Regions from separate parts of the Planomonospora antibiotica genome, predicted to be linked through region 3. Evidence: riboswitches for the same ligand, from Rfam matches in the RefSeq annotation. Region 3 holds a riboswitch; each other region holds the start of a gene.
What was found. Region 3 has a riboswitch for cobalamin ahead of cobN (cobaltochelatase subunit CobN). Riboswitches for the same ligand answer to the same signal wherever they lie in the genome.
Positions count from the first base shown of each region.

Region 1: it holds a riboswitch for cobalamin, as region 3 does, so the genes downstream of both, IEZ06_RS07155 (ribonucleoside-diphosphate reductase subunit alpha) here and cobN (cobaltochelatase subunit CobN) in region 3, are expected to answer to the same signal.
Region 2: it holds a riboswitch for cobalamin, as region 3 does, so the genes downstream of both, IEZ06_RS21490 (ABC transporter substrate-binding protein) here and cobN (cobaltochelatase subunit CobN) in region 3, are expected to answer to the same signal.

Region 1 is NZ_BMQE01000005.1:256,364-266,152, forward strand. Features, by position in the region: gene IEZ06_RS07135 (N-acetylmuramoyl-L-alanine amidase) at 1-1,726, opposite strand, end outside; gene IEZ06_RS07140 (hypothetical protein) at 2,118-2,393, shown strand; gene glmS (glutamine--fructose-6-phosphate transaminase (isomerizing)) at 2,432-4,258, shown strand; gene IEZ06_RS07150 (Bug family tripartite tricarboxylate transporter substrate binding protein) at 4,352-5,386, shown strand; cobalamin riboswitch at 5,391-5,587, shown strand; gene IEZ06_RS07155 (ribonucleoside-diphosphate reductase subunit alpha) at 5,798-8,131, shown strand; gene IEZ06_RS07160 (ribonucleotide-diphosphate reductase subunit beta) at 8,276-9,271, shown strand; gene IEZ06_RS07165 (mechanosensitive ion channel family protein) at 9,333-9,789, shown strand, end outside.
Region 2 is NZ_BMQE01000024.1:47,420-57,208, forward strand. Features, by position in the region: gene IEZ06_RS21480 (ABC transporter ATP-binding protein) at 1-460, opposite strand, end outside; gene IEZ06_RS21485 (FecCD family ABC transporter permease) at 457-1,509, opposite strand; gene IEZ06_RS21490 (ABC transporter substrate-binding protein) at 1,515-2,510, opposite strand; cobalamin riboswitch at 2,637-2,830, opposite strand; gene IEZ06_RS21495 (hypothetical protein) at 3,154-3,375, shown strand; gene IEZ06_RS21500 (TlpA family protein disulfide reductase) at 3,749-4,312, shown strand; gene IEZ06_RS21505 (ABC transporter ATP-binding protein) at 4,317-6,179, shown strand; gene IEZ06_RS21510 (S26 family signal peptidase) at 6,176-6,712, shown strand; gene IEZ06_RS21515 (hypothetical protein) at 6,946-7,770, shown strand; gene IEZ06_RS21520 (GntR family transcriptional regulator) at 7,767-8,144, shown strand; gene IEZ06_RS21525 (ABC transporter ATP-binding protein) at 8,198-9,724, opposite strand; gene IEZ06_RS21530 (ABC transporter permease) at 9,721-9,789, opposite strand, start outside.
Region 3 is NZ_BMQE01000059.1:694-10,482, reverse strand. Features, by position in the region: gene IEZ06_RS31815 (cobalt-precorrin-5B (C(1))-methyltransferase) at 1-874, opposite strand, end outside; gene IEZ06_RS31810 (cobalt-precorrin-6A reductase) at 991-1,740, shown strand; gene IEZ06_RS31805 (precorrin-2 C(20)-methyltransferase) at 1,842-3,482, opposite strand; gene IEZ06_RS31800 (precorrin-8X methylmutase) at 3,488-4,114, opposite strand; gene IEZ06_RS31795 (ferredoxin-like domain-containing protein) at 4,111-5,787, opposite strand; cobalamin riboswitch at 5,862-5,984, shown strand; gene cobN (cobaltochelatase subunit CobN) at 6,084-9,773, shown strand.

The DNA.
Region 1 (9,789 bases), on a different contig from region 3:
GCGGGTAGGCCGAGGCCTCGGGGTACGGCCTGCCGTACAGCTTCACCGAGGCCAGGCCCGGCCGGGGGGTGACCACGGGGCCGCGGGCGCGTACGGAGGTCCGGGCGCCGGCGGGGTCGTGGAACCAGGCCTTCTGACCGAGGTACCAGATCGCGGTCCAGTCGCCCCGGCGCTCGGCCAGGGCGTAGCGCTGGCCGGTCGAGGCGCGGGCGGCGTGGTCGTAGACGCTGTGGCTGGAACCCCCGGTCGGGTGTTTGCCGACGTCCCTGACCAGCGGGGCGTCGGCCGCCGGGGCGGTGCGCAGCCAGACCGAGGACGCGCCCGCGGGAGGGCAGGCGCGCGACCCGCCGCCGCACCCGGTGAAGTGGGGCCGGTGGACGGCGTAGCGGGGCAGGATCGTCACCGAGCGCGCGGGCCGCCGGCCGGAGAGGGCGGTCAGGGCGGCCAGGGCCGGCCGCGGAGCGCGGGCGGCCCGGTCCAGCGGGCGTCCCAGCAGCTCGAAGTAGTGCTCCCAGTCCCAGTAGGGGCCCGGGTCCTCGTGCATGCCGCGCACGGTCGCCGGGGTGGCGCCGGGCACGTTGTCGTGGCCGAGGATGTGGGCCCGGTCCAGCGGCACGCCGTACCGCCGGGCGAGGTGGCGGACCAGCCGGGCCGAGGCGCGGTACATCGCCTCGGTGTACCAGGCGCCGCCGCGGGCCAGGTAGCCCTCGTGCTCCAGGCCGATGGAGCGGGAGTTGACGTACCAGTTGCCCGCGTGCCAGCCGACGTCCTGGCCGCGCAGGTGCTGGGCGATGTGGCCGTCGCTGGAGCGGAGGGTGAAGTGCCAGCTCAGGTAGGCGGGGTTGGCCGCGAGCCGGGTCATGGCGTCGTAGCCGGTCTCCCCGTCGTGGATGACGATGTAGTCGATCTCCCTGCGGCCCTCGTAGCGGTCGTGGTTGCCGTAGCGGCCCTTGCCCAGCTTCCGGTAGGCGGCGGGGATCCACTCGCAGGAGACCCCGCGGGGGCAGTCGGGCCCGGTCCTGCGCCGGGTCTCCTGCCGCAGGGCGAGCCGCCGGGGCGGGCGGTCGTCCCGGTCCGCACGGCCCGCCTCCGCACGGCCCGCCGGGGTCGCCGGGGTCAGGGCGGGGTCCGGGCGCAGGACCACCCGCTCGCCGTCGTCGGTCACCCGGGCGGCTCCGGTGCGGAGCGCCGCGTAGACCTCGTCGGCGAAGACCGTCGCGGCCCGGGCGTCCCGGGTCGCGGGATAGCGGGCCACCGCGTCGTACCAGTGGGCGGGGCCGGCGTCCGGCCGTCCTCCGCCGCTCCGCTGGTGGCGGGCGAGGAGCGCGGCGCCGCCCATGATGTTGGCGGCCGGGTCCAGGCGCAGCCGGTCGGGGGAGATCCCGGTCAGGCGGGCGGCCCGGTGCAGGGTGTCCGGCGGCGGGATCCGGTCGCCGCGGGCGGTGGGGCGGGGGACCGCCACCCGGAGCGGCCGGGTCTCGTCGCCGCGCGCGTCCACCCCGGCCGCGCCGTGGTGGTCGTCGCGGTGGCGGCCGGAGGATGCGGCGGTGCGCGCGTCGACCAGGTGCATGGGGCCGTACCCGCCGGAGACGCTCGGCCTGCCGCCGTTGGCGTCCCAGCGGGACTGCAGGTAGGAGACGGCGAGCAGCAGGTTCTCCGGCACGCCGTACGTCCGGGCGGCCCGGGCGAAGGCGGCCTGCCTGCCCTGGTGCGGACGGTCCCGCATCCGGCTCTCCGGGCCGTTTCCCGGGCGGTTTTCCCGGGCGGCCCCCTCGCCGTTCCCCGGGGCGGTCTCCGGGCCGTTTCCGTGTGCGTTCCCCGGGGTGGTCTCCGGGCCGGGGAGCGGAGGCGGCTGCGGGCCCGTCCGGAGGTTCGGCTCCGGGACGGCGTGGGCAGAGGGCGCGCCGAAGGCGGCGGAGACGGCGAGAGCGGCGAATACGGTGGTGATGCACGGCAGGCGGCGCATAGTGGTTCCTCCCGCCCGGACCACTACCCACAGTAGCGATGAGCTACCGTATGTGATTCATGTGATCGATCGGACGGAATCGACGAATTCCTGCCCGATTCCGGGCAGGAAAGTTGGCGAATCGCGTTCTCCCTGCATATCGTCCTGGTCTGTGTCCACCGCATGGCATCCGCACGAGGAGCTGATCACTCATCTGACCCGGACGAGCGCACTCGGGCCGGGAGAAGCGGCGCGGGTGGTGGCGGACGTGCTGGCGTACTTCTCGGAGGGGACCGAGGAGTACGTCCGGCGGCGCCACGCCGAGCTCAAGGCGAAGGGGCTGGTCAACGACGTCGTCTTCCCGCGGATCGCCGCGGAGCTGGCGGCCCGCCGCGTCTCGCCCCCCGAGCTCTCCCTGCGCCAGTTGCGACGGATCGTTTACGGATAAAACCGTACAAAGGGTACAAATATCTCAGTGAGAGGGTGATGATCATGTGTGGAATCGTGGCCTACGTCGGCCCGAAGGACGCGGCGCCGATCCTGCTGGAGGGCCTCCAGCGCCTGGAGTACCGGGGCTACGACTCGGCCGGCGTGGTCGTCTCCAACAAGGGCCTGAAGATGCGCAAGGTCAAGGGCCGCGTGGCGGACCTGGCGGCGGCCGTGCCCGCGCGGTTCAAGGGGACGGTCGGCATCGGCCACACCCGCTGGGCCACCCACGGCGTGCCCAGCGACGTCAACGCCCACCCCCACCTGTCGAACGACGAGCGCGTCGCGGTCGTGCACAACGGCATCATCGAGAACGCCGACGAGCTGCGGGCCAAGCTGGAGGCCGACGGCGCGGTCTTCCTGTCCGAGACCGACACCGAGGTGCTGGCGCACCTGATCGCCCGGACCGTCAAGGAGACCGACTCGCTGGAGGAGGCCGTCCGCCTCGCGCTCAAGCGGGTCGTCGGCACCTACGGCGTCGCCGTGCTCGACGCCGAGCGCCCCGGTGAGGTGGTCGTGGCCCGCAACGGCAGCCCGATCGTGCTGGGCATCGGCGAGAAGGAGATGTTCGCCGCCTCCGACGTGGCCGCGCTGGTCCGCTACACCCGCCAGGTGGTGCACCTGGAGGACGGCGAGCTCGCGGTGCTGCGGGCCGACGGGTTCAACACCTTCGCCAGCGACGCGCGGGAGACCGCCAAGGAGCCGCTGACCGTCGACTGGGAGGCCGCGCACTACGACACCGGCGGCTACGAGCACTACCTGCTCAAGGAGATCTCCGAGCAGCCCGACACCGTGGCCCGCACCCTGCGCGGACGCCTCGACGAGCGCTTCAACGTCGCCCACCTGGGCGGCCTCAACATGGACGCGCGGGAGACCCGCTCCTTCCGCCGCGTGAAGATCATCGGTTGCGGCTCGGCCTACTACTCCGGCCAGATCGGCGCGCAGCTCATCGAGGAGCTGGCCCGCATCCCGGCCGACGCCGAGCCGGCCAGCGAGTTCCGCTACCGCAACCCGGTCGTGGAGCCCGACACCCTGTACGTGGCGATCAGCCAGTCGGGGGAGACCTACGACACCCTCGCGGCCGTCCAGGAGCTCAAGCGCAAGGGCGGCCGGGTGCTCGGCATCGTCAACACCGTCGGCAGCGCCATCGCCCGCGAGTGCGACGGCGGCGTCTACCTGCACGCCGGGCCCGAGGTCTCCGTCGCCAGCACCAAGGCGTTCACCTCGACCGCCGTGGCCTTCGCGCTGCTCGCCCTGCATCTGGGCCGGGTGCGCGACCTGTCGCCGGCCGACGGCCGCCGGATCTGCGAGGGGCTGCGCGCCCTGCCCGACCAGATCAAGGAGATCCTCGCCCTGGAGCCGCAGGTCAAGGAGCTGGCCGAGAAGTACGCCGACTCGCCGAGCATCATGTTCGTCGGCCGTGTCCGGGGCTACCCGGTGGCGCGCGAGGGCGCGCAGAAGCTCAAGGAGATCTCCTACGTGCACGCCGAGGCCTACCCGGCCAGCGAGCTCAAGCACGGCCCGCTGGCGCTGATCGGCCCGGAGATGCCGACCGTGGCGATCGTCCCCGACGACGAGCTGCTGGACAAGAACCTGACCACGCTGGGGGAGATCCGGGCGCGCGGCGGACGGGTGCTGATGGTCGGCCACCGCGTCGCCGACCCCAAGCTGGCCGACGACTGCCTGGTCGTGCCCAAGAACGAGGTCGAGCTGGACCCGATCCTGCTGGGCATCCCGCTCCAGCTCTTCGCCTACCACGCCGCCGTCGCCCTGGAGCGGGACGTGGACAAGCCCCGGAACCTGGCCAAGAGCGTCACGGTGGAGTAGCCGGAGCATGACGCCCGCTACGTCCCGTTCTGTTGCGGAAAGTGATGGTGCTGTAACCTAGAGTGCCAAGGGCACCCTGGGAAAGGGGCACCTATGCACCGTAGGCGGTTTTTCGGGATCACCGCGGGAGTCGTGGTCGCCGCGGCGGGATGCGGGGCGACGGGCGGCGCCGGGCCTCCGGCGTGGGGGAGGCTGTCGGTCATCGCGCCCGCCGCCCGCGGGCGGGAGGCCGACCGGGTGGCCCGGGCGCTGGCGTCGGCGCTGACCGGCGACGGACTGGCCCGGACGGTCGAGGTGGGGAACCACCCGGGCGGGGCCGGGGCCGCCGCCCTCGCGGCCCTCGCCGCGTCGCGGACCTCCGGTGTGCCGTTCACCCGCGAGGGCGGGCTGCTGGTGGCCGGGATGCCGATGGTCGCCGGGGCGGAGACGTCCGGCGCCGCCCCGCTGGCCGAGTCCGCCACCCCGCTGGCCCGCCTGGTCGGCGAGTGGGCGGCGCTGGCGGTCTCCGCCGACTCGCCGCTGCGCTCCTTCGAGGACTTCGCCGCCCGGCTCCGGCGGGACCCCGCCGGGCTGGTGGTCGGCGGCCGGTCGGCCGGCGGCCCGGACCACGTCCTCTACGGCATGATCGGCAAGTGCCTGGGCGTGGACGCCCGCCTCCTCGACTACACCGGGTACGCCGGGGCCGGCCAGGCCGTCGAGGCGCTCGGCGGCGGATGGGCCGCCGCGGTCCTGGTCCCGGCCCGCGCGCTGGCCGCCGGCCTCGCCTCGGGGCGCCTGCGCGCGCTGGCGGTCTCCTCCCGCGACCGGATCGACGGGATCGAGGCGCCGACGCTCATGGAGCTGGAGGTCCGGCTGGAGTACGCCGACTGGCGCGGGCTGCTCGGTCCCGGAGGGATGAGCGACGAGGACCGCGAGGCCGCCGTCGCGCTCTGCGACCGGATCGACGCCTCCCCGCGCTGGCGGGAACTGTGCGCGCGCCAGGGCTGGGAGCGCGTGTACCTGAGCGGCGGCGACTTTGGGCAGTGGCTCGCCACCGAGACCGAGCGGACCCGGGGCGTGCTCTACGAGCTGGGCCTGCTGGGCTCATCGGACACAAATTGTAGGGCCGGTTGCGCGATCCGCCCCTAGATGTAGGATCCTCCTCGTTGCTGGTTCGCCCCTGGCGGGGCGAGGAAAGAGGGAACCCGGTGCGATTCCGGGACTGCCCCGCAGCGGTGAACGGGAACGACCGCCGTCAGAGGCACTGGGGAGACCTGGGAAGCGACGGCCAGTAGGAAGCGCACGAACACGCCCGTGAGTCCGAAGACCTGCCGGTGACGCGTGGAAGGGGAGCCGAACCGGGCTCCGGGACGCCCGAGGGCGGTCCGGGCCGCCCGTCGGGGCGGCCCCGGCCACGCAAGCGGTCCAGGGCCTCGAGGGAGGGCCCGCGGACGAGGCGGTTCCCGCGTGCCCTTCCTGCGGCCGGGATCCGCCCTCCGACGCGCGCCCGTCCCTGGAGAGCCGTACACACGGGGAATTCCAGCGCGCGAGGGGTGGCACGTGACACAGACCATGGCAGAGGCCGCGACCGGCACGGCGGCCGGCACGGTGATCGGCGCAGTGATCGGCACGGCGAACGACACGGCGATCGGCACGGTGGCCGACGCCGCGGGCGGGGCGGGGACCGGCACGGCGGCCGGCGCCGTACCGGCGACGGGAGCCGGTCCGGACGCCCGCCGGCTGGCCATCGAGGAGGCCGCCGCCCGGGTGATCACCGACCCGGAGAACTCCAGGACCGCCGCCGGGCTGCTGGACGGGCTGATCGCCGACGAGGCCGCCGAGCACGGCGTGCGGACCTTCTCGGAGTCCGTCGCCGCCACCCGTGCGGCCGGGCTGGTCTCCGACCGGCTGGCGGAGTTCGTCGCGGCCAACGCGGCGGAGCTGGACGCGCTGGTCCGCGAGGAGACCCGGTTCGAGTACTTCGGCCTGCGCACGGTCTACGACCGCTACCTGCTGCGCCACCCGGAGACCCGCAAGGTCCTGGAGCGCCCGCAGCACTTCTTCCTCCGGGTGGCCTGCGGCCTGTCGGAGACGGTGGCCGAGGCCGCCGAGCTGTACGGCCTCATGACCACGCTGTCCTACCTGCCGAGCTCGCCGACCCTGTTCAACTCCGGCGCCCGCCGCCCGCAGCTGTCGTCGTGCTTCCTGCTCGACTCGCCGCGCGACGAGCTGGAGGGCATCTACGAGCGCTACGCGCAGGTCGCGCGCCTGTCGAAGTACGCCGGGGGGATCGGCATCGCCTGGACCCGGGTGCGCTCGCGGGGCTCGCTGATCCGGGGCACCAACGGCCACTCCAACGGCATCGTGCCGTGGCTGCGCACGCTGGACTCCAGCGTCGCCGCGGTCAACCAGGGCGGCCGGCGCAAGGGCGCGGCCTGCGTCTACCTGGAGACCTGGCACGCCGACGTCGAGGAGTTCCTGGAGCTGCGCGACAACACCGGTGAGGACGCCCGCCGCACCCACAACCTCAACCTGGCCAACTGGGTCCCGGACGAGTTCATGCGCCGCGTCGAGGCGGACGCGGCGTGGTCGCTGTTCGACCCCAAGGACGTCCCGCACCTCACCGACCTGTACGGCCCCGCCTTCGACGCCGCCTACCGGGCCGCCGAGGAGGCCGGGCTGGCCGTGCGGCGGGTCCCGGCCCGGACCCTCTACGGCCGGATGATGCGGACCCTGGCCCAGACCGGCAACGGCTGGATGACCTTCAAGGACGCGGCCAACCGCACCTCCAACCAGACCGCCTGCCCCGAGAACGTCATCCACCTGTCCAACCTCTGCACCGAGATCCTCGAGGTCACCAGCGACGCCGAGACGGCCGTCTGCAACCTCGGCTCGGTGAACCTGGCCGCCCACCTGGCCGGGGACGCCTTCGACTGGGAGCGGCTGCGCCGCACCGTCCGCACCGCCGTGCGGTTCCTGGACCGGACCATCGACCTGGGCTTCTACCCGACGCCCGAGGCCGAGGCCGCCAACCGCCGGTGGCGGCCGATCGGGCTGGGCGTGATGGGCCTGGCCGACGTGTTCTTCGCGCTGCGCCTGCCGTTCGACTCGCCGGAGGCGCTGGAGCTGTCCACCCGGATCGCCGAGGAGATCGCGCTCGCCGCCTACGGCACCTCCGCCGACCTGGCCGCCGAGCGGGGCCGGCACCCCTCCTACGGCGAGACCCGGGCCGCGGACGGGGTGCTCCACCCCGACCACTACGCCGCCGCACGCTCGCCCGAGTGGACCGCGCTGCGGGAGCGGATCGCGGAGACCGGCCTGCGCAACTCCCTGCTGATCGCGATCGCGCCGACCGCCACGATCGCCTCCATCGCCGGCTGCTACGAGTGCATCGAGCCCCAGGTCTCCAACGTCTTCAAGCGCGAGACCCTGTCGGGCGAGTTCCTCCAGGTCAACCGCTACCTGGTCCGCGACCTGCAGGCGCGCGGGCTGTGGAACGAGCCGATCCGGGACGCGATCAAGCGGGCCGACGGCTCGGTCCAGGACATCCCGGAGATCCCCGCCGACCTCAAGGTCCTGTACCGGACCGCCTGGGAGCTGCCGCAGAAGGCGCTGATCGACCTGGCCGCCGCGCGCACGCCGTACGTCGACCAGGCGCAGTCGCTGAACCTCTTCATGGCCACCCCGACCATCGGCAAGCTCTCCTCGATGTACGCCTACGCCTGGAAGTCGGGCCTGAAGACCACCTACTACCTGCGCTCGCGCCCCGCGACGAGGATCGCCCAGACCACCGTGGCCGCGGCTCCGGGAGCGCCCGCGCCCGCCGCGGTCGCCGACCCCGAGGCCGTCGCGTGCTCCCTGGAGAACCCCGAGGTCTGCGACGCCTGCCAGTAGGCCCGCGGTGCGGCCCTCCCGCGACCCGGCGACCTCGCGCATCGTGCGCGGCCGATGACCTCGCGCACCACGCATCGTGCGCGACCGATGACCTCGCGCACCACGCATCACGCACGACCCGACGACGACACGGAGACATCCAGCATGCTGCTCGACCCCGGCATGGACCTGACCCTGCGGCCCATGCGCTACCCGGACTTCTACGAGCGCTACCGGGCCGCCATCCGCAACACCTGGACGGTGGAGGAGGTGGACCTGAACTCCGACCTCGCCGACCTGGCGAAGATGACGGACCAGGAGCGCCACCTGATCAACCGGCTCGTGGCGTTCTTCGCCACCGGCGACTCGATCGTGGCCAACAACCTGGTCCTCAACCTCTACCAGCACGTCAACGCCCCCGAGGCCCGGCTCTACCTCAGCCGCCAGCTGTACGAGGAGGCCGTGCACGTCCAGTTCTACCTGACGCTGCTCGACACCTACCTGCCCGACCACGACGAGCGGGTCAAGGCCTTCGCCGCGGTCGAGCACATCCCGTCGATCAGGGACAAGGCCGAGTTCTGCTTCCGCTGGATCGACTCGCTCGGCGGGCTGGACCGGCTGGAGACGCGGGAGGACCGCCGTGCCTTCCTGCTCAACCTGATCTGCTTCGCCGCCTGCATCGAGGGCCTGTTCTTCTACGGCGCCTTCGCCTACGTCTACTGGTTCCGCTCCCGCGGGCTGCTCGGCGGCCTGGCCACCGGGACGAACTGGGTGTTCCGCGACGAGTCCATGCACATGGAGTTCGCCTTCAGCGTGGTGGACACCGTACGCGCCGAGGAGCCCGATCTCTTCGACGACGAGCTCGCCGCGCAGGTCGTCCGGATGATGGAGGAGGCGGTCGCGGCCGAGCTGGCCTTCGCCGCCGACCTGTGCGGCGACGGCCTGTCCGGGATGGGCGTCGAGGCGATGCGGCGGTACCTGGAGTACGTGGCCGACCAGCGCCTGGCCCGGCTCGGCATGCCCGTCCGGTACGGCACCGCCAACCCGTTCGCCTTCATGGAGCTGCAGGACGTGCAGGAGCTGGCGAACTTCTTCGAGCGCCGGGTTTCTGCGTATCAGGTGGCTGTCGAGGGGAATGTCACATTCGACGAGGACTTCTGATTATGGGCCAGTTATAGGGGAAACCTCTCGCCGGTAAAGCCGACGAGGGGGGACGCCGTCCGTGACGGACTGGATCATCATGCTGGTCGCCGTACTGGCCGCGGTCGCGGCCGTGGAGGTGGTGAGGCGGGTGCTGCGCTCACGACTGATCGGGGATAAGTGGGTCATGGCCGGCCCGCTGATGCGGCGCTGCACCTGGCCCGCGTTCGCCACGGCCGCCGTGGTCGCGGCCTACACGGTCTACGAGCCGGGCACCATGGCCGACGGCGAGACCAACCAGAACATCCAGCGGCTCCTCAGCCTGGCCATGATCGGCTCCGTCACGTGGCTGGTCCTCCAGGCGGCCTACGCGGTGACCGACGTCGTGCTCGACCGGCTGATCCGGATCGAGGGCGAGCGCAACCTGCGGGCCCGGCGCATCCGCACCCAGATCGCGCTGGTCCGCCGGGTCGCCTCGGCGGTGGTCATCGTGGTCGCGCTGGGCGCGATGCTCTTCACCTTCCCGCAGGTCCGCGCGC
Region 2 (9,789 bases), on a different contig from region 3:
CCAGCGCCCGCGCGATCAGCACCCGCTGCTTCTCGCCGCCCGACAACCGGTCGAACGGCGCGTACGCCAGGTCGGCCACGTCGAGCCGGTTCAGGGCGTCGGCGATGATCTCCCGGTCGGAGGCGTTGTCGCCGTCGAACGCGCGTTTGTGCGGGGTACGGCCCATGGCGACGACGTCGTACACGGTGAGTTCGAAGTCACCGCCGCTCTCCTGGAGCACGGCGGCCAGGTGCCGGGCCAGCCGGGCGGGCGGCATCTTCCAGACGTCCTCGCCGTCCAGCAGCACCCGGCCCGAGGTGGGCCTGCGGGCCCGGTAGAGGGTGCGCAGCAGCGTGGACTTGCCCGCGCCGTTGGGCCCTGCCAGCCCCAGCACCTCTCCCCCGGCGACCTCCAAAGAGATCCCGCGGACCAGGTCCCGGCCGTCGGCGCGGACCGACACGTCCTCCACGGTCAGCCTCACTTGGCGCGCCTCCGCATCAGCCACAGGAAGAACGGCCCGCCGACCAGCGCGGTGATGATCCCCACCGGGATCTCCTCCGGCGCGATCAGGGTGCGGGCCGCCAGGTCGGCCGCGATGAGGAAGGCCGCCCCGAGCAGCGCCGTCGCCGGCAGCGCCCGGCGGTGGTCGGCGCCGATCAGCAGCCGGACGACGTGCGGCATGATCAGCCCGACGAAGCCGATGGCCCCGCTGACCGCGACGACCGTGCCGATCATCAAGGCGACCAGCACGAACAGCGCCGCCCGGAAGCGGTGCACGTCCAGCCCGAGCGAGGCCGCCGCCTCCTCCCCGGCCAGCAGCAGGTTCAGCGGCCGGGACACCCCGACCAGCACGGCCGTGCCGGCCAGCACGGCGGCGCCCGGGATCCACACCACCGTCCAGGTCGTCCCCGCCAGGCCGCCCAGCATCCAGCGCACCGCCGACTGGGTCTTGTGCGGGTCGTTGGAGGTGACCACCAGGAAGCTGGCCACGGCCGACAGCACCTCGGCCGTCGCGACTCCGGCCAGCACCAGCCGGACCGTGGTCATCCGGCCGCCGGAGCGTGCCAGGAAGTACACCGCCACCAGGGCTGCCAGGGCTCCGAGGAACGCGGCGACGGGCAGCGAGAACACGCCGAACACGGTCAGGCCGAACACCACCACGCTGACCGCGCCGACGCCGGCTCCGGAGGACACGCCCAGCAGCATGGGGTCGGCCAGGGGGTTGCGGACCAGGGCCTGCAGGGCCATGCCGCACACCGACAGGCCTGCGCCGATCACCGCCGCCAGCAGGACACGCGGCAGTCGCACGTCCATGACGATGGTCTCCCGCACGGCGGTCCAGGTCGGCTCGGCCAGCGCCGGGTGCACCCGGTGCAGCAGGATGCCCCATACCTGTCCCGCCGGGAGCGTGACCGACCCGGCCGCGACGGCGGCCGTCGCCGCCGCGCCCAGCAGCGCGAGCAGCAGACCGAGCACGACCGGGTACGGCAGGCCCGGGCGCCGGGCGGGCAGTACGGCGCCCGCGGTCAGCCCGCTCACTCGAACCGGTCGGCGTGCAGCTGCCCGGCCAGCGCCTCGACCGCCCCCGGTGCCCGGACCCCGAGCACCACCGACGACAGCGGCAGCACCGCGAACCGCTTGTTCTTGATCGCCGGCACGTCCTTGAGCGCCGGGTTGTCCAGTAGGAACTTCTTCTTGGCTTCCACGGACTGGCTGCCGTAGTCGTAGATGACGATCCAGTCGGGCGCGCGCTCGGCGACCTGCTCGAAGGAGACGTCGCCCCACACCTTGTCGAGGTCGGCGAAGATGTTCTCCGCCCCGGCCAGCGTGATGATCTCGTTGCCGATGCCCTTGCCGCCGGCGGTGAAGGCGGTCCTGTCGCCGCTGTCGTAGACGAACAGCTTCACCGGCGCCGCCCCCGCCAGCTTCTCCCGTACTCCGGACAGAGCGGTGTGCAGCTCGGTGAGCAGCGGCTCGGCCCGGCCGGGCACGCCGAAGATCTTCGCGACGTTGCGGATCTCGGTGTCCATCAGCTCCATGGCCACCGGGCCCTTGGCGCACTCCTCGACGTTCAGGTACGTCTTGATGCCGGCCTTGTGCAGGACGTCCCGGCCGCGGCCCTCCTTCTCGTCGAAGGTGCTGGCGAAGCCGCCGTAGACGAAGTCGGGCTCTTCGGCCAGCAGGGCCTCATAGGCCGGGTACTCCTTCGCGACCACCTTGATCGCGTCGTAGGCCGCCTGGTACTCCGGCAGCACCTTGTCGTCGAGATAGGCGGTGCCGATCATCGACTTCTCCAGCCCCAGGGCCAGCATCACCTCGGTGGCGTGCTGGTTCATCGAGATCGCCCGCCGCGGCGGCCGCTCGTAGGTCGTCCGTACACCGCAGTTGTCCAGGGTGACCGGGAAGCCCGCGGGCGCGGCGGCCGCCTGGGCTGCGGCCGGGGCGTCACCGGCCGGGGTGCCGCCGCAGGCGGCCAGCGCTCCGGATACCAGGAGGGCGAGCAGGAGGGACGCGGGACGTCTGCCCGTCATGAAGTGTTCCTCTCACGGAATCTGCACAACGGGGCGGATCCGGGAGAGGGAACGCCGAGAAGCCTCTCGGCGCGGCCACCGGCCCAGCGGGCACCGGAGCCCGCTCCTCTCCGGGGAGATCCGCCCCAGTTCATCGAGGAGGCGACCGCGTGAGTCTCCTGGCTCTCGGGTCGCTGCTCGTCCCCGCCTTCCCACCCCGGGCAGGGGCGGTGGCGTGGTGGGGATCCGCTCGCCGATCACAGTGGCGGGACCGCGCCGGATTCACACCGGCTTCCTCAGTCCGCGCTCGCCTTCGCGCCATCATCACATGAAACGGATCAATGCGCACGATCCGGGCCGCCCTTGTCGCGACGAGTTCGCACCGACCACCGCAGCGCGACAACCGCGCCGGAGTCACACCGGTTTCCCCGTTCCGCCCTCGCCCTCGCCCTCGCCCTCGCCGGACAGGCTCCCACGGCATGTCCGCTCCCTCGCCTGCCCGCATACCTGCGGGATCACGCTCCTGGCCGGGATGCGGAACCGGCGCACGTCGTTACCATGTCGTTACCATGCAGCCTCCATGCAGAGCCTCCCTACGGTTGCCGGTGTCAGAACATCCCGCCCCTCCTGGACGGGAGGGGCGGTCTAGAGAGAGGTGAGACGGATGGTTCGCAGCATCGAATCGTTCACCGAGCGGCTGCTGGGCAGCCTGGTCCCCGCAGGGGAGGCGCAGGCCATGGCCAAGGTCTGCACCCCCATCTCCAGCACGCTGGGGCACTGCCACTTCAGTGTTCCGCCGCCGCCGGCCACGACGATCTCCACCCGTTACATCTGCGTCGACTTCGACGCCAGGAAGGTGTGGACCGAGGACAAGTCGCACTGCTGACACGTCGGCGCCGCCTCGGCGGGTAGCCATGGCCGGGGATCGCGTCCGAGCGGGAGAGCACGCGATCCCGGGTCCGGGCGGAGCCCGCCGACCACGGCGGGGGGAGCGATCCACCCGCCGTGAGGGTCACCGGCGGCGTACGCGTGTCCCGCCCGTCCGCGCGGTGGGCGGCCGGACGCAGGACGGGAAACGTCCGGGAGAACCCGGGCGCCGCGTCTGAACAAGAGGCGCGGCGCCCTCCGCCGGACCTGCACGACGTCACCGGCCGCCACCGGGCGGTGGCGGCCATCGGCCTGACCGCCGGGTACGGCGAGCCCGTCCACCGCCGCCGATCCGCCCGCAGCTCGAATCGAACTCACCGCAGGGGTGTCCCATGTCCGGTTTCGTGATGGTGTTCGCCGGTCTAACCGGCGTGTTGAGCGTACTGAACCTGCTGCTGACGGCGGCGCTGATCCGTCGGTTGCACAGGAGCGGCGGGCCGCCGGCCGCGCCTGGGGACCCGGGACCGGGGGCGCTCCCCCGGGTGATGCTCGCGGGCGGGGAGAAGGCGGGCGCCTTCCGCGCCCGCACCACCCGGGACGCACCGGTCGACGAGGGCTTCTTCGCCGAGAGCACGACCCTGTTCGGCGCCTTCGCCCAGGGCTGCGGCAGCTGCGAGGAGCGGCTGCCCGAGTTCCTGCAGATCGCCGAGGTCTTCCCCGGAGGCGGGGAGCAGGTGCTGGTGCTGCTGATCGGCGCGGAACGCGACCTCGAGGCCAAGCGCGCGGCGCTGGAACCGGTGGCCACGGTGGTCACCGAGGAGACGCCCGGCGGACCGGTCGGCAGGGCGCTGGGCGTCACCGGCTACCCGGCGATGGCGCTCGTCGACCCCGGCGGCCTGGTGCGCGCCTCCGGGACGACGGTGCGGGACATGATGACCGCCGGCGCGGGGGTCTGAGACGGTGCGCGGGATCATCGAGGCCCTGCGGCTGAGCCGGGAGGCGAGCCGTTTCCACACGGCCGTGTTCGCGGCCCTCACGCTGCTGGCCGCCCTGGTGCCGGTCGTGACGGCGTGGCTGACCAAACTGCTCCTGGACGCCCTCACCACCGCCGCGGACTCCGGCCCGGTCCTCGGGCTGGGCGCCGCGCTCGCCGTCGCCGGACTGCTCACCGGCCTGGTGCCGCACGTCACCCGGTTCGCCTCGGCGGAGAACGAGCGCAGGGTCGGTCTGCTGGCGCAGGAGCGGCTGTTCATCGTGACCGAGCGGTTCGTCGGGATGTCCAGGTTCGAGGACCCGGTCTTCCTGGACCGGATGCGGATGGCGCTGCAGCACGGCGGGGCCACGCCCGGAGTGGTGGTCTCCGGTGTGCTGTCCGTCACCGGAGCCGTCATCACCGGCTTGGGGTTCCTCGGCTCCCTGCTGGTCGTCTCACCGTGGATGCCGGTGCTGGTGCTGGCCTCCGCCGTACCGGTGCTTGCCACCGAGATGCGGCTGGCCCGCCGCAGGGCCTCCCTGCACTGGCGGCTGAGCCCGGTGGAGCGCCGGGAGATGTTCTACCGGAACCTGCTCACCGACCCCCAGGCGGCCAAGGAGATCCGGCTGTTCGGCGTCGGCGCGTACCTGCGCGGGCGCATGTCGGCCCAGCGGCGCAGGTCCGACGCGGAGAACCGGCGGATGGACCTGCGCCAGATGAGGGCGCAGGCGCTGACCGGGCTGCTGGGCGCCGCGGTGGCGGGCGGAGCGCTGCTCTGGGCGGTGCTGGGCGCGGTCGCGGGCCGTATCACCCTCGGTGACGTCTCCCTGCTGGTGGCCGCGGTGGCCGGGGTGCAGGCGGCGGGCCTGGCACTGGTCCGGGGCGTCTCCGACTCCCACCGGCAGCTGCTGCTGTTCGGTCACTACCGGCAGGTCACGTCCGCCGGGAGCGACCTGCCCGTCGCCGCGCGTCCCCGGCCGGTCGCGCCGCTGAGGCAGGGCATCGTCTTCCGGGACGTGTGGTTCCGCTACGCCCCTGACGGTCCCTGGGTGCTGCGCGGCGTCGACCTGACCATCCCGCACGGCCGTACGGTGGGCCTGGTCGGCCGCAACGGCGCCGGCAAGAGCACCCTGATCAAGCTGCTGTGCCGGATGTACGACCCGGAGCGCGGCGCCGTCCTGTGGGACGGGACCGACCTGCGGGACCTGGACCCCGCCGAGCTGCGCGCCCGCATCGGCGCGGTCTTCCAGGACTACATGGAGTACGACCTGACGGCCGCCGAGAACATCGGCCTGGGGGACCTGTCCCGGTTGCGCGACGCCGACCGCATCACCGCGGCGGCCGAGGACGCCGGAGCCCACGGCTTCGTCACCGGGCTGCCCCGCTCCTACGACACCCTGCTGTCGCGGATCTTCTTCCAGGGCGACGACGCCGAGGGCGCCGCCGGCGGGACCGGCGAGGAGGCGGGGGTCGCCCTGTCGGGAGGCCAGTGGCAGCGCCTGGCGCTGGCCCGGGCGCATCTGCGGGCGGAAAGCGACCTGATGATCCTGGACGAGCCCAGCTCCGGCCTGGACGCCGAGGCCGAGTACCGGATCCACCGGACCCTGCGGGAGCGCCGGGCGGGCCGCACCAACGTGCTCATCTCCCACCGGCTCAACACCGTGCGGGAGGCCGACGTCCTGATCGTGCTGGACGACGGGGTGGTCGCCGAACGCGGCGGTCACGGCGAGCTGATGGCGCTGGGCGGCATCTACGCCGACCTGTTCCGCATGCAGGCCGAGGGCTACGCCGAACCGCAGGACCCGGCCGCGGACATTCTGGAGCTGCTGCGCAGGAAGGCGGGACTGTGAGCGGCCTGCCCTGGCCGGTGCTGGTGCCGCTGCTCGCGGTGACGGCGGCCGCGGCCGCCGTCCTGGTGTGGGTGCGCCGGAACCTGCTGGCGGTGCGCGTCCGCGGCGGCAGCATGCGCCCCTCCTACCGGGAGGGCGACAGGGTGCTGGTACGGCGCGTCACCGCCGGCCGGTTGCGCGCCGGTGACGTCGTCGTGGCCGACGCCTTCGCTTTCTCCGGTGTTCTCTTCGGCGCTCCGTCCGGACGGCACGCGGCGCCCGCGCCGGGCGCGGACGCCGTCCGGGGTCAGGCGTCCGGTCCCGGCACGCGGACGGACTGGATGATCAAGCGGGTCGCCGCCGTGCCCGGCGACCCCCGCCCGGTCTCGGTACCCGCGCGGGCGGGCGAGACGGCGGTCCCCGACGGATGCCTGGTCCTGCTCGGCGACAACGCCGACCGCAGTCTGGACTCCCGCCATTTCGGCTACGCCCCCGCCGAGGGCGTCGTCGGCAGGGTGGTGCGCCTCCTCCGGGCCTCGGAGCCGCGGCGGTAGGAGATCGCGGCTCGCCGGCGCCTCCGGCGGTGCCCGGCCGCGGCCGGCCGGCCGTTCGCCCGGGCGGGCAGGTGCCGCCAGCGCCCGAAGTATGCCGCCGGGGAGGCGGGGTCGTACGTCCGCGCCAGCGCGTCCTCGATCGCCTCCCGGTCCGCGGGAGCCCGCGGGGCGTTGACTTTGTCGCAAGGTATGACGCATCATGTTGCTACAAACATTGCGACAAAGGAGGCGCCATGACCCGTGAATCCTCACCGGACGCTCCCCCGCCGGCGCGGGCGGCCGATCTGCGGTCGGCGGGCGCGTGGCTGGCCCGGCACGGCCTGGCCGACGCCCGCCCGACCCCGCTGCTGGCCAGCCGGCTGGCGGTCCGGGACCGCGCCCGCCTCGCCGCTCACGTCATCCTGGCCGTGCTGATCCTCGCGAGCGCGCTCGCCGCGACTTCCGCCTTCGGCGGCTTCGGCGGCTTCCCGCCGCCCTACCCGACCTCGCTGCCGGCCCTGACCGCGCTGGTGGCCGGGCTGCTGCTGGCGCAGTCACTGCTCGACCGGTGGGTGCGACGCGTCGACCAGCGGGCGGGCGCGACGCTGTCGCGCCGGGCCACCCATGCGATCCAGCCCGGCTGGCGGGCCCTGCTCGGCCTGCCGTACGCCGTCTTCGCACTCGCCACGTCCGCCGGTGCGATGGCTCTGGCCGCGAGCGCCCTGGCCGTTCCCGACCCCACCGTGCGGCAGCTGGCCGTCATCCTGCTGATCGGCCTGGTCGGTGCGACCGCCATCACCGCCCTGCAACTGCGCCACCTGCTCAGGTTCCCGGTCGTGGCGGAGGATGAGGAGTCGCTGACCGCCGACGTCATCATGCGCGTCGAGGACGCCCGCGTCCTCACCACGCCGAACGTGCAGTGGTCGCTGCCCATGGTGCTGCTGTTCGGCACCGCGCCCGGCTGGTGGGGCGCCTCCGCGGTCGCCTACCTGCTCCTGAGCCTGGCCGTGTTCGTCGCGCTCCATGCCTGGACGCCGTCGAGCGTGACGGTGGCACAGCGGGTCGTGAGCGTCCGATGATCGTCATCGATGCGGCCTCTCCGGTCCCGCCGTTCGAGCAGCTGCGGGCCCAGCTCGCCCGGCAGATCCAGGACCGCACGCTGGCCGTGGGCGCCCGGCTGCCGACCATCCGCCATCTGGCGGCCGACCTCGGCCTGGCCGTCAACACGGTCGGCCGGGCCTACCGGGAGCTGGAGGAGGCGGGGCTGATCGAGACGCGCGGGCGGGCGGGCTCGTTCGTGTCGGCCGCCGGCGAGGAGGGCCGGGAGCGGGCCCGCCGGGCCGCCGCCGACTACGCGGCCGTGATCGCCAGCGTCGGCCTCGACGCGGGTGAGGCGCTCCGCATCGTGCAGGCGGCCCTGGCGGCCGGCGCGGCGGCACCGGCCTCGTCGTGACCGCGCCCCGGCCGCGGGAGCCGCAGGAGTCCGCCGCGCCTGTCAGGATCGGCTCAGAGCGGGATCTCCAGGTGGACGGTCCGGAGGCGGGACCGATCACCGGCGGCGGGGGAGGACTCCTCGGTCAGGCCGGTGAGGGCGCGGGTGACGGGGTGGGAGGGATGGCGGAGCACCCGCTCGGCCGGGCCGTGCTCGACCAGGCGCCCCTCGTGGACGACCGCGACCCGGTCGGCGATCCGCACGGCCATGGGCAGGTCGTGGCTGATGACGATCAGGGTCAGGTCGAGGCCGGTGAGCAGGTCGAGGGTCTCCGCCTGGGTGACGGGGTCCAGCCCGGAGGTGATCTCGTCGCAGATCAGCACATCGGGGCGGGCGAGCAGGGCGCGGGCCAGGGCGGCGCGCTGGAGCTCGCCCCCGGACAACGCGTCCGGGCGTCGCAGCGCGGTCTCGTGGTCCAGTCCCAGGGAGGCCAGGCTCGCGAACGCCTCCTCGCGCGCGGTGGGAGCGGCCTGGCCGCGGAGCCGTACCGCGGTCCTGGCGACCTGCTCCACGACGGCGCGCCGGGGATCGAACGAGGCCCGGGCGTCCTGGAAGACGTACTGCACTCGGGCCAGGTCGGCGCGACCGCGTCTGCGGGGGGAACGCGGCAGCGGCCGGCCGGCCAGCCGTACGGTCCCGGACGTCCAGGGGCGCAGGCCGGCGATGCAGCGGGCGAGGGTCGTCTTCCCGCTGCCCGAGCGGCCGACGACGGCCAGCCGCTCACCGCGGGCGACGTCGAGGTCCACCTCGCGCAGGACCTCCGTGCCCAGACCCGCGACCTGAAGGAGCGGCAGCGGCTCCAGGCGGGGCTCCCGGCGGGGCTCCGTCCGGCCGGCGGGCGTGCGGGGCCGTGCGGCGACCAGCGCCCTGGCGTAGTCGCTGCGCGGGGCGTCCAGCACCGCGGGCCCGGACTCCACGACCCGCCCGTCCTTGAGCACGACGACCTGGTCGGCCAGCTCCCGCACCAGGTCGAGGTCGTGGCTGAGCAGGACGACGGCGACGCCGAGCCCGGACAGCTCGGCGGCCACCTCGGCCCGGGTGACGGCGTCCTGGCCGGTGGTGGGTTCGTCGGCGACGATCACGGACGGGCCGGTCAGCAGCGCGTGCGCCAGGACGAGCCGCTGCTGCTGCCCACCGGACAGCTGGTGGGGGAAGCGCCGCAGGAAGGCTCGGTCGCCGGGGAGCCGCGCCCGGTGCAGGGCGTCCTGGACGCCGCCGCCGTGCCGCGCCGCGATCCGGCGGAGCACGGTCCCGATGCGCAGCACCGGGTTGAGCACGGTGGAGGGGTGTTGCGGGATGAAGGCGACGGTCCCGGGCGGCGGAGGCTGCGCGGGGGTGACCTCGTGCCCGGCCACACTGACGCGGCCGGTGACGCGGGCGCCGGGCGGATGCTCGCCGAGCAGGGCGAGCGCGGTGGTCGTCTTGCCGCTGCCGGACGCGCCGACCAGGGCCAGCGTCTCCGCGGCGGGCAGGGTGAGGCTGACCCCGTCCACCAGGGTCCGGCCGGGGACGGCGACCGTCAGCCCGTCGACGTCGATCACGGTGCCGCCTTTCTCAACGCGCGGTCGGCGGTGAGGTTCAGTCCGACGGCGAGCATGACGATCAG
Region 3 (9,789 bases):
CGTCCCCGCCCGCCGCGCGGGCCAGTTCGGCGAGCAGGCCCGGGTTGACCTGGGAGCGGCCGGAGTGGAGGTCGAGGTGGCCGTCGGCGAGCTTGGAGAGCTTGCCGATCCCCCCGGCGATGGTCAGCCGGGGCACGGGATGCCGCCGCAGGTACTTCAGCACCGCCCCGGCGAAGTCGCCCATGTCCAGCAGCGCGTCCTCCGGCAGGCCGTACAGCTCGGCGGCGACCCGCTCGGAGGTGCTGCCGGTGCACCCGGCGACGTGCGCGTGCCCGGCCGCGCGGGCCACGTCGATCCCGCGCCGGATGCTGTCGATCCACGCCGAGCAGGAGTACGGCACGACGACGCCGGTGGTGCCGAGGATGGACAGGCCGCCCAGGATGCCCAGGCGGGGGTTCCAGGTCCTGCGGGCCAGCTCCTCGCCGTGCTCCACGGAGATCTCCACGACCACGTCCCCGGTCCCGCCGCAGCGGGCGGCCACCTCGGCGACGTGCTCGCGCATCATCCGCCGGGGGACCGGGTTGATCGCCGGCTCGCCCACCTCCAGCGGCAGGCCCGGCTTGGTGACCGTGCCGACGCCGGGGCCGGCGGTGAACACCACGCCGCCGCCCGGGGCGCCGTGCCGTACCGTCGCCGAGATCAGCGCGCCGTGCGTCACGTCGGGGTCGTCGCCCGCGTCCTTGACCACCCAGGCCGTCGCCGCGTCCGCGGCGAGGGACTCCCGTGCCAGCGCGAACGCCGGGCGCCTCCCCTTCGGCAGGGAGATCTCCACCGGGTCGGGGAACTCACCGGTCAGCAGCGCCGTGTAGGCGGCGGTGGTCGCCGCCGTCGCGCACGCGCCGGTGGTCCAGCCGTGGCGCAGGGGCGCGCTCACCGCCGGCTCCCCGGCCGGTACGGTGTCCCGGTGATCGGGCACGTGAGGGGGAGGACCCCGGGGACCCGGCACCGGAGAACGCGGACGCTCCGCGAGGGGAGAGGGGTGACGGGGTGCTGAACGTCCTGGTGCTGGGCGGCACCGACGAGGCGAGGAGGCTGGCCGCCGCGCTCGCCGGCCGGGCCGGGACGCACGTGGTGTCCTCCCTGGCCGGCCGGGTGCGCGACCCGAAGCTGCCGGTGGGGGAGGTGCACGAGGGCGGGTTCGGCGGCCCCGCCGGGCTCGCCGCCTGGCTGGCGGAGCGCCGGATCGGTGCGGTGGTGGACGCCACGCATCCGTTCGCCGCCCGGATGACCGCCTCGGCGGTCCAGGCGGCCCGCCGTACCGGGCTCCCGCTGCTGATCCTGCGCCGCCCCGGCTGGCAGGCCGGACCGGGCGACGACTGGCGCTCGGTGCCGTCGCTGGAGGCCGCGGCCGCGCTGCTGCCCGCCCTCGGGGAGCGGGTCTTCCTCACCACCGGCCGCCGCAGCCTGCCGGTCTTCGCGGACCTGGACGGGCTGTGGTTCCTGGCCCGCTCGGTGGACCCGCCCGAGCCGCCGCTGCCGCGCCGGGTGGAGGTGCTGCTCAGCCGGGGCCCCTTCACCCGCGAGGGCGAGCTCGCCCTCATGCGCGGGCACCGGATCGACGTGCTGGTCACCAAGGACAGCGGCGGCGAGATGACCACCGCCAAGCTGCACGCCGCCCGCGAGCTGGGCCTGCCGGTCGTGGTCGTGCAGCGCCCGCCCGCGCCCGGCGGCGTGCCCGCGGTGCCGACCGTCGAGGAGGCGGTCGCCTGGCTGGAGGCCGTCGCCGGCGCGGCCGGGTAGCACCGGGGGCGGCGGGGCGGGACGACCGGGCGGGGCCGCGGACGCCCTCACGGGACGGCCGGGCAGGGCCGGGCGGCCCCGCCGTACGCCCGCCGGGCACGTCATGCCGGGTAGCGGCGGGGGGTGAAGACCACCCGGCGGCCGTCGCCGCGGTCGGCCACCCGCGTCGTCGAGGACCCGACCAGCAGCAGGCAGCGCATGTCCACCGCCGCCGGGTCCAGCTCGGCCAGGGTGGTCACCGTCACGCTCTCGCCCGCCCCGCCGACGTCCCGGCCGACGACCACCGGCGTCTCCGGCGCGCGGTGCTCCAGCAGCAGGTCGCGGGCCGCGGCCACCTGCCAGGTCCGGCTCCTGGAGGCGGGGTTGTAGATCGCCAGCACCAGGTCCGCCCGCGCCGCCGCGCTGATCCGCTCCGCCACGACCTCCCACGGCTTGAGCAGGTCCGACAGCGACAGCACGCAGTAGTCGTGCCCGAGCGGCGCCCCCGCCCGGCTCGCGACCGCGTGCGCCGCGGTCAGGCCCGGCAGCACCCGCACCGGCACGCCGGAGAAGCGCGGCTCGCAGGCCACCTCCAGCACCGCGCTCGCCATCGCGAACACCCCGGGATCGCCGGAGGAGACGACGGCCACCCGGGACCCGGCCCTGGCCAGCTCCAGCGCGTGCGCGGCCCGCTCGGCCTCCACCCGGTTGTCGGTGGCGTGCCGGCGCTGGCGCGGGTTGGGCGGGACCCGGTCCAGGTAGGGGCCGTACCCGACGAGCTCGTCGGCGGCGGCCAGGGCCTCCTGCGCCTCCGGCGTCAGCCACGGCCGGCCCGCCGGGCCCAGCCCGACGACCACGACCTCGCCGGTCCCGCCCGCCCGTCCGGTCCCGCTTGCGCTGCCGGTCGCGGTGCCGGTCGCGGCCTCCGCCGTACCGGCCGGACCGGCGGAGGCCGCGGCGGGGACCGGCCCGGCGTTCACCGGGCTGGGGATCAGGGCCAGCGAGAAGTACGGCACGCCGTCCGGGTCGACCTCCGCCAGCGGGGCCAGGCGCTGCCCGCCGGTGGTGGCGCGCTCCACGTACCAGGCCTCCTCCAGGCGGCCCGCCTTCTCCAGCGCGTCGCGGACCTTGGTGAACGTCCGGCCCAGCTTGAGCACCGCGGCGGAGTCGGCGGCCGCGAGCCGTTCGGCCAGCACCTCGGCGGGCAGGGTGCCGGGCAGCACCGTCAGCGTCTCGTCGCGCTCCACCAGCGGCCGGCCGAGGACCGCCGCGGCCCCGCTCACCGAGGTGACGCCCGGGACGACCTCGGTGGTGTAGTGGTGCGCCAGGCGCTTGTGCATGTGCATGTAGGAGCCGTAGAAGAGCGGGTCGCCCTCGCACAGCACCACCACGTCGCGCCCCGCGTCCAGGTGCGCGGCCAGCCGGAGCGCGCACTCGGCGTAGAAGTCGTCGATCGCCCCCTGGTAGCCGCCCGGATGGTCGGTCGTCTCCGTGGTGAGCGGGTAGATGAGGGCCTCCTCGATCTGGCCCTCCCGCAGGTACGGCGCGGCGACCGAGCGGGCGATGCTCCGGCCGTGCCGGGCGCTGTGGTAGGCGATCACGTCAGCCGCGCCGAGGAGGCGGGCGGCCTTGACGGTCACCAGCTCCGGATCACCCGGCCCCAGCCCCACCCCCCAGAGCCGGCCCGCGGCGGGCGCGTCGTGCCCGGTGCGCCCGTCGTGTCCTGCGGTCGCGCCGGTCGCACCGGTCGGGTCGTCGGTCATGGCGCTCACTCCTGTTCGCTGGCGATCGCGTTGACGGCGGCGGCGGCCATCGCGCTGCCGCCCCTGCGGCCGTGCACGACCAGGTACGGCAGGCCCGCCGGGTGGCCGGCGAGGGCCTGCTTGGACTCGGCGGCGCCGATGAAGCCGACGGGGACGCCGAGTACGGCCGCGGGCCGTCCCGCGCCTTCCTCGACCATCTCCAGCAGCCGGAACAGCGCGGTGGGCGCGTTGCCCACCGCGACCACGGAGCCCTCCAGCCGGTCGCGCCAGAGCTCCAGCGCGGCGGCGCTGCGGGTGGTGCCCAGGCGTTCGGCGAGTTCCGGCACCCGGGGGTCGCCCAGGGTGCAGACGACGTCGTTGCCGGCCGGGAGACGGCGGCGGGTCACCCCGGAGGCGACCATCATCGCGTCGCACAGCACCGGGGCCCCGGCCAGCAGCGCGGCCCGCGCCGAGGCCACGACGCCGGGGGACCAGCCGAGGTCGTCGACCAGGTCCACCATGCCGCAGGCGTGGACCATGCGGACCGCGACCCGCGCGACGTCCTCGGGCAGCCCGCTCAGGTCGGTCTCGGCGCGGATGGTGGCGAAGGAGCGGCGGTAGATCTCCGCGCCGTCGCGGACGTAGTCGATCACGTTTCCCCTCTGGCGGCCGCCACCGCGGCCGCGGTCTGTCCGATGTCCGCACAGGCCAGGCTGAGGCCGCCCGCGTCCACCCGGTAGCCGTCGCCGGTCGCGACCACGTCCACGACCCGCCCGGCCGGACGGCCGCAGCGGCGCTCGCAGCCCGCCCAGTGCACGGGGAGCGTACCGGTGCCGGGCGATCTCATCGAACGCGAGGCGGCGCCCGCCTCCACGAGGCCGATGACGGAGGCCGCGTCGGCCCGGACGTCGGCGAGGGACTTGGCGCAGCCCGGGCGGCCGGTGCAGGCGCTCACGCCGGTCCACGGCGAGTCCGGGTCCGTGACCAGCCCGGCGTCCGCCAGCCGGACGGCCGCCTCCGCCGCCTCCGCGCGGGTCAGACCGGGCAGGACCACCCCCCGCCACGGTGTGAGCCGTACCTCGGCGGCCAGCCCGGCGAGGAGCTCCGCCTGCGCCGAGGTCAGCCGCCCCAGCGGCACCGCGACGCCGAGGGCCACCCGGTCGCCGGGCTCCCCGTCCCCCTTCCGGTCCCCGTGCCCGCGGGCCGGCTCGATGACGCCCACCGGCCCGTGCGCGACCGGGTGCGGCGCCACCGGCTCGCCGAGCCCGGCGCCCGCTTCCGCGCCCGTCGCGGTGAGCGGCGCCGGGGTCTCCACCGGCTCGCCGATCCCGGCGTCCGCCCCGGCATCCGTCCCGGGACGCAGCACCGCGGTGTCCGCCGGGGCCGCCGCGGAAGCGCCCGCCGGGGTGACGGCCGAGCCGGACGCCTCGGCGCGGACGCGTGCCGTGACCCGGCCGGGACCGCCGGGCAGCTCCCCGATCCGCCAGGCGGCGGTCTCCGCGTCCGCGAGCTCCGCCAGGAACGCCCCGGCCACCGCGAGCAGCGCGGGAACCGCTTCGGACACCGGGACGCGCAGGCCGCTGTCGGCGCCCGCGACGAGGACCGCGGCCAGGTCGGGGGCGAGCGGCAGGATCCCCGCGTCGGCGCCGAGCCCGGCGACGTCGCCGCGGCCGTCGTCGACGGCGAACAGGAACCGGCCGGGCAGGGCGGCCAGCTCCGGGCGGGCGCACAGCGACCGGTCCAGCTCGGCGACCAGCGGGCCCGCGTCGAGCAGCCCGCGGCCGTCGCAGCCGGTCAGCGGGGAGGCCAGGATGTTGCGGACCCGCTCGTGGGTCGGCGAGGGCAGCAGGCCCGCCTCCGCCATCCGCGCCGCGAGACCGGACTCCTCGTCCAGCCCGCGGACCTGGACGTTCGCCCGGGAGGTCAGCTCGATGACGCCGGTGCCGCACTCGGCGGCGGCCCGGGCCAGCTCGCGCAGCCGGGCCGAGGACAGGCGGCCGCCGGGAACCCGGATCCGGGCCAGCCCGCCGTCGGCGGCGGCGTGCGTCTGCAGCGCCCCGGGACACGCGTCGGACCGTGACCGGCCCGGGAGGCCGGACGCGCCGGGCACGCCGGAGTAGCCGGGACCGTCGGAGGCGCGGGAGGAGCCGGCGGGTCCGGGTCCGCCGGGCGCGTGGGAGGGCCCGGGACCGCCGGAGGCGCGGGAGGAGGAACCGGCGGGCCCAGGTGCGCCGGGCGGGCCGGAAGGGCCGGGGAGGCCGGGCTCGCCGGGTGTGCCGGATGAGCCGGATATGCCGGGAGTTCCGGAGAGGTCGGGAACGGTCACGCCGAGGATGCTAACGCCGGGTTCCTCCGGACGATCGAACTGCCGTACGCTCATGGTCAAGCGAAGGCAATGGGAGGAAGCCGGTGTGAATCCGGCGCGGTCCCGCCACTGTGACCGGGGAGCGACCCCCAACCAGGCCACTGTCCGCGTGCGGACGGGAAGGCCGGGGGGAGCGTCGATCCGGGAGCCAGGAGACTCCGGCCCTCGCGTCCGCCGACGACCCGGGGCGAGGACCCCGAGGGAGGAAGAGTCTCCGTGCGCCCTTCGCCGTGCCCCCGTCCCCAGGGACGTGCCGCGTGATCCTGCTGCTCTCCACCTCCGACACCGACCTGCTCAGCGCCCGGTCGAGCGGCGCCGCCTACCGGCTGGGCAACCCCGCCCGGCTCGTCGCCGCGGACCTGCCGCCGCTGCTGGAGGGCGCCGACCTGGTCGTGGTCCGGCTGCTCGGCGGGCGCCGCGCCTGGGAGGAGGGCCTGGACGCCCTGCTCGCCGGGCCCCGGCCCGTCGTCGTGCTCGGCGGCGAGCAGGCGCCCGACGCCGAGCTCATGGAGCTGTCCACGGTCCCCGGCGGCGTCTGCGCCGAGGCGCACGCCTACCTCGCCCACGGCGGCCCGGCCAACCTCGCCGAGCTGCACCGGTTCCTGTCCGACACCGTGCTGCTCACCGGCCACGGCTTCGCCGCCCCCCGGCCCACCCCGGCCTGGGGGGTGCTGGAGCGCGAGGCCCGCCGGGACGCCGCCGGGGAAGCCCCGGTCGTGGGGGTGCTGTACTACCGGGCCCACCACGTCGCCGGGAACACCGCGTTCGTCGAGACGCTCTGCGCGGCGGTCGAGGACGCGGGCGCGCGGGCGCTGCCCGTCTACTGCGCCTCCCTGCGCGCCGCCGAGCCCGCCCTGATCGAGACCCTGCGCCAGGTCGACGCCCTGGTGGTGACGGTGCTCGCGGCCGGGGGCACCCGCCCGGCGACCGCGTCGGCCGGCGGCGACGACGAGGCGTGGGACGTCGGGGCGCTGGCCGGGCTGGACGTGCCGATCCTGCAGGGACTCTGCCTGACGAGCAGCCGGGAGACCTGGGAGGGCAGCGACGACGGCCTCTCTCCGCTGGACGCCGCCACCCAGGTCGCCATCCCCGAGTTCGACGGCCGGATCATCACCGTGCCGTTCTCGTTCAAGGAGACCGACGCCGACGGGCTCACCGTCTACGCCGCCGACCCCGAGCGGGCCGCGCGGGTGGCCGGCATCGCCGTACGGCACGCCGCACTGCGGCACGTCCCGCCCGCGGAGCGGCGGATCGTGCTGATGCTCTCGGCCTACCCGACCAAGCACTCCCGGATCGGCAACGCCGTCGGCCTGGACACCCCCGCGAGCCTGGTGCGGCTGCTGGCCGCGCTGCGCGGGCACGGCTACGACATCGGCGCCGAGGGCGAGCTGCCCGGCGTGGCCGCGCAGGACGGCGACGCGCTGATCCACGCGCTGATCGCGGCGGGCGGGCAGGACCCCGACTGGCTCACCGAGGAACGGCTGGCCGGCAACCCGGTGCGCATCGCCGCGCGCACCTACGCCGAGTGGTACGGCACGCTCCCGGCGGACCTGCGCGAGCGGGTCGAGGCGCACTGGGGACCGCCGCCCGGCGAGCTGTTCGTCGACCGGTCCCGCGACCCGGAGGGCGAGATCGTGCTGGCCGCGCTGCGCGCCGGGAACGTCGTGGTGATGGTCCAGCCGCCGCGCGGCTTCGGCGAGAACCCGATCGCCATCTACCACGACCCGGACCTGCCGCCGAGCCACCACTACCTGGCGGCCTACCGGTGGCTGGCCGACGGGTTCGGCGCGCACGCGGTCGTGCACGTCGGCAAGCACGGCAACCTGGAGTGGCTGCCCGGCAAGTCCGCGGGCATGTCCGCCTCCTGCGGCCCGGACGCCGCCCTGGGCGACCTGCCGCTGATCTACCCGTTCCTGGTCAACGACCCCGGAGAGGGCACCCAGGCCAAGCGCCGCGCCCACGCCACCCTGGTCGACCACCTGGTGCCGCCGATGGCCCGCGCCGACACCTACGGGGACATGGCGCGACTGGAGCAGCTCCTCGACGAGCACGCCTCGATCGCGGCCATGGACCCGGCCAAGCTACCGGCGATCCGCGCCCAGATCTGGACGCTGATCCAGGCGGCCCGGCTCGACCACGACCTGGGGGTCGGGGACCGCCCGCACGACGCGGAGTTCGACGACTTCCTGCTCCACCTGGACGGGTGGCTCTGCGAGGTCAAGGACGTGCAGATCCGCGACGGCCTGCACGTGCTGGGCGCCGCCCCGCAGGGGGAGGTCCGCGTCGACCTGGTGCTCGCCATGCTCCGGGCCCGCCAGATGTGGGCGGGGAGCGAGGCGCTGCCCGGCCTGCGGGAGGCCCTGGGCCTGGCGGAGGACGGCAGCGCGGACCGGGCGGGCGTCGACGGGGCCGAGACGCTGGCCCGCTCGCTGGTCGAGGCCATGGAGGGCCGCGGCTGGGACCCGGCCGCCGCGGCCGACGCGGTCGCCGCCGTCCTCGGACCGGACGGCGGCGCCGTACCCGGATCGGACGGCGGCGCCGTACCCGGGCCGGGTGGATCGGGCGGCGCGGCCGCTCCGGCGGGGGCCGCCCGCGGAGCGGACCTCGCGCTGGTGGAGCGGATCCTGCGGTTCGCGGCGACCGAGATCGTGCCCCGGCTGGCGCGGACCACCGACGAGATCGGCGCGATCCTGCACGCCCTCGACGGCGGGTACGTGCCCGCCGGGCCGAGCGGGTCGCCGCTGCGCGGGCTGGTCAACGTGCTGCCGACCGGGCGCAACTTCTACTCGGTCGACCCCAAGGCGGTGCCGAGCCGGCTGGCCTGGGAGACCGGGCAGGCCATGGCGGACTCACTGCTGGCCCGCTACCGGGAGGAGACGGGCGGCTGGCCCCGCTCGGTCGGGCTCTCGGTCTGGGGCACCAGCGCCATGCGCACCGCCGGGGACGACGTGGCCGAGGTGCTCGCGCTGCTCGGCGTCCGGCCCGTGTGGGACGAGGCGTCGCGCCGGGTCACCGGCCTGGAGGCGATCCCGCTGCCCGAGCTGGGCCGGCCCCGGGTGGACGTCACCGTCCGGATCAGCGGGTTCTTCCGGGACGCCTTCCCGCACGTCGTGGCCATGCTCGACGACGCCGTACGGCTGGTCGCGGCCCTGGACGAGCCGGAGGAGGACAACTACGTCCGGGCCCACGTGCTGGCCGACTCCGGCCGCGGCGACCGGGCCACGATGCGGATCTTCGGTTCCCGGCCGGGCGCCTACGGGGCGGGGCTGCTGCCGCTGATCGACAGCCGCAACTGGCGCGACGACGCCGACCTGGCCGAGGTCTACGCGGTCTGGGGCGGGTTCGCCTACGGCCGGGGCGTCGACGGAGTCCCGGCGCGCGAGGACATGGAGACGGCCTACCGGCGGATCGCGGTGGCGGCCAAGAACGTCGACACCCGCGAGCACGACATCGCCGACTCCGACGACTACTTCCAGTACCACGGCGGCATGGTCGCCACCGTCCGCGCCCTCACCGGCCGGGCCCCGGCCGCCTACATCGGCGACAGCACCCGTCCGGACGCGGTCCGCACCCGGACGCTGTCGGAGGAGACCTCCCGGATCTTCCGGGCCCGCGTGGTCAACCCGCGCTGGCTGGCCGCGATGCGCAGGCACGGCTACAAGGGCGCCTTCGAACTGGCCGCCACCGTCGACTACCTGTTCGGCTACGACGCCACCACCGGGGTCGTCGCCGACTGGATGTACGACCGGCTCGCCGCGGCCTACGTCCTGGACCCGGAGAACCAGGCGTTCCTGGCGGAGTCCAACCCGTGGGCGCTGCACGGCATCGCCGAGCGGCTGCTGGAGGCCGCCGACCGGGGCATGTGGGAGCACCCGGACCCGGAGATCCTGGCCGGGGTGCAGGAGGTCTACCTCAAGGCGGAGGGCGACCTGGAGGGCCGGGGATAGCGGGCCCCGCCCCGCG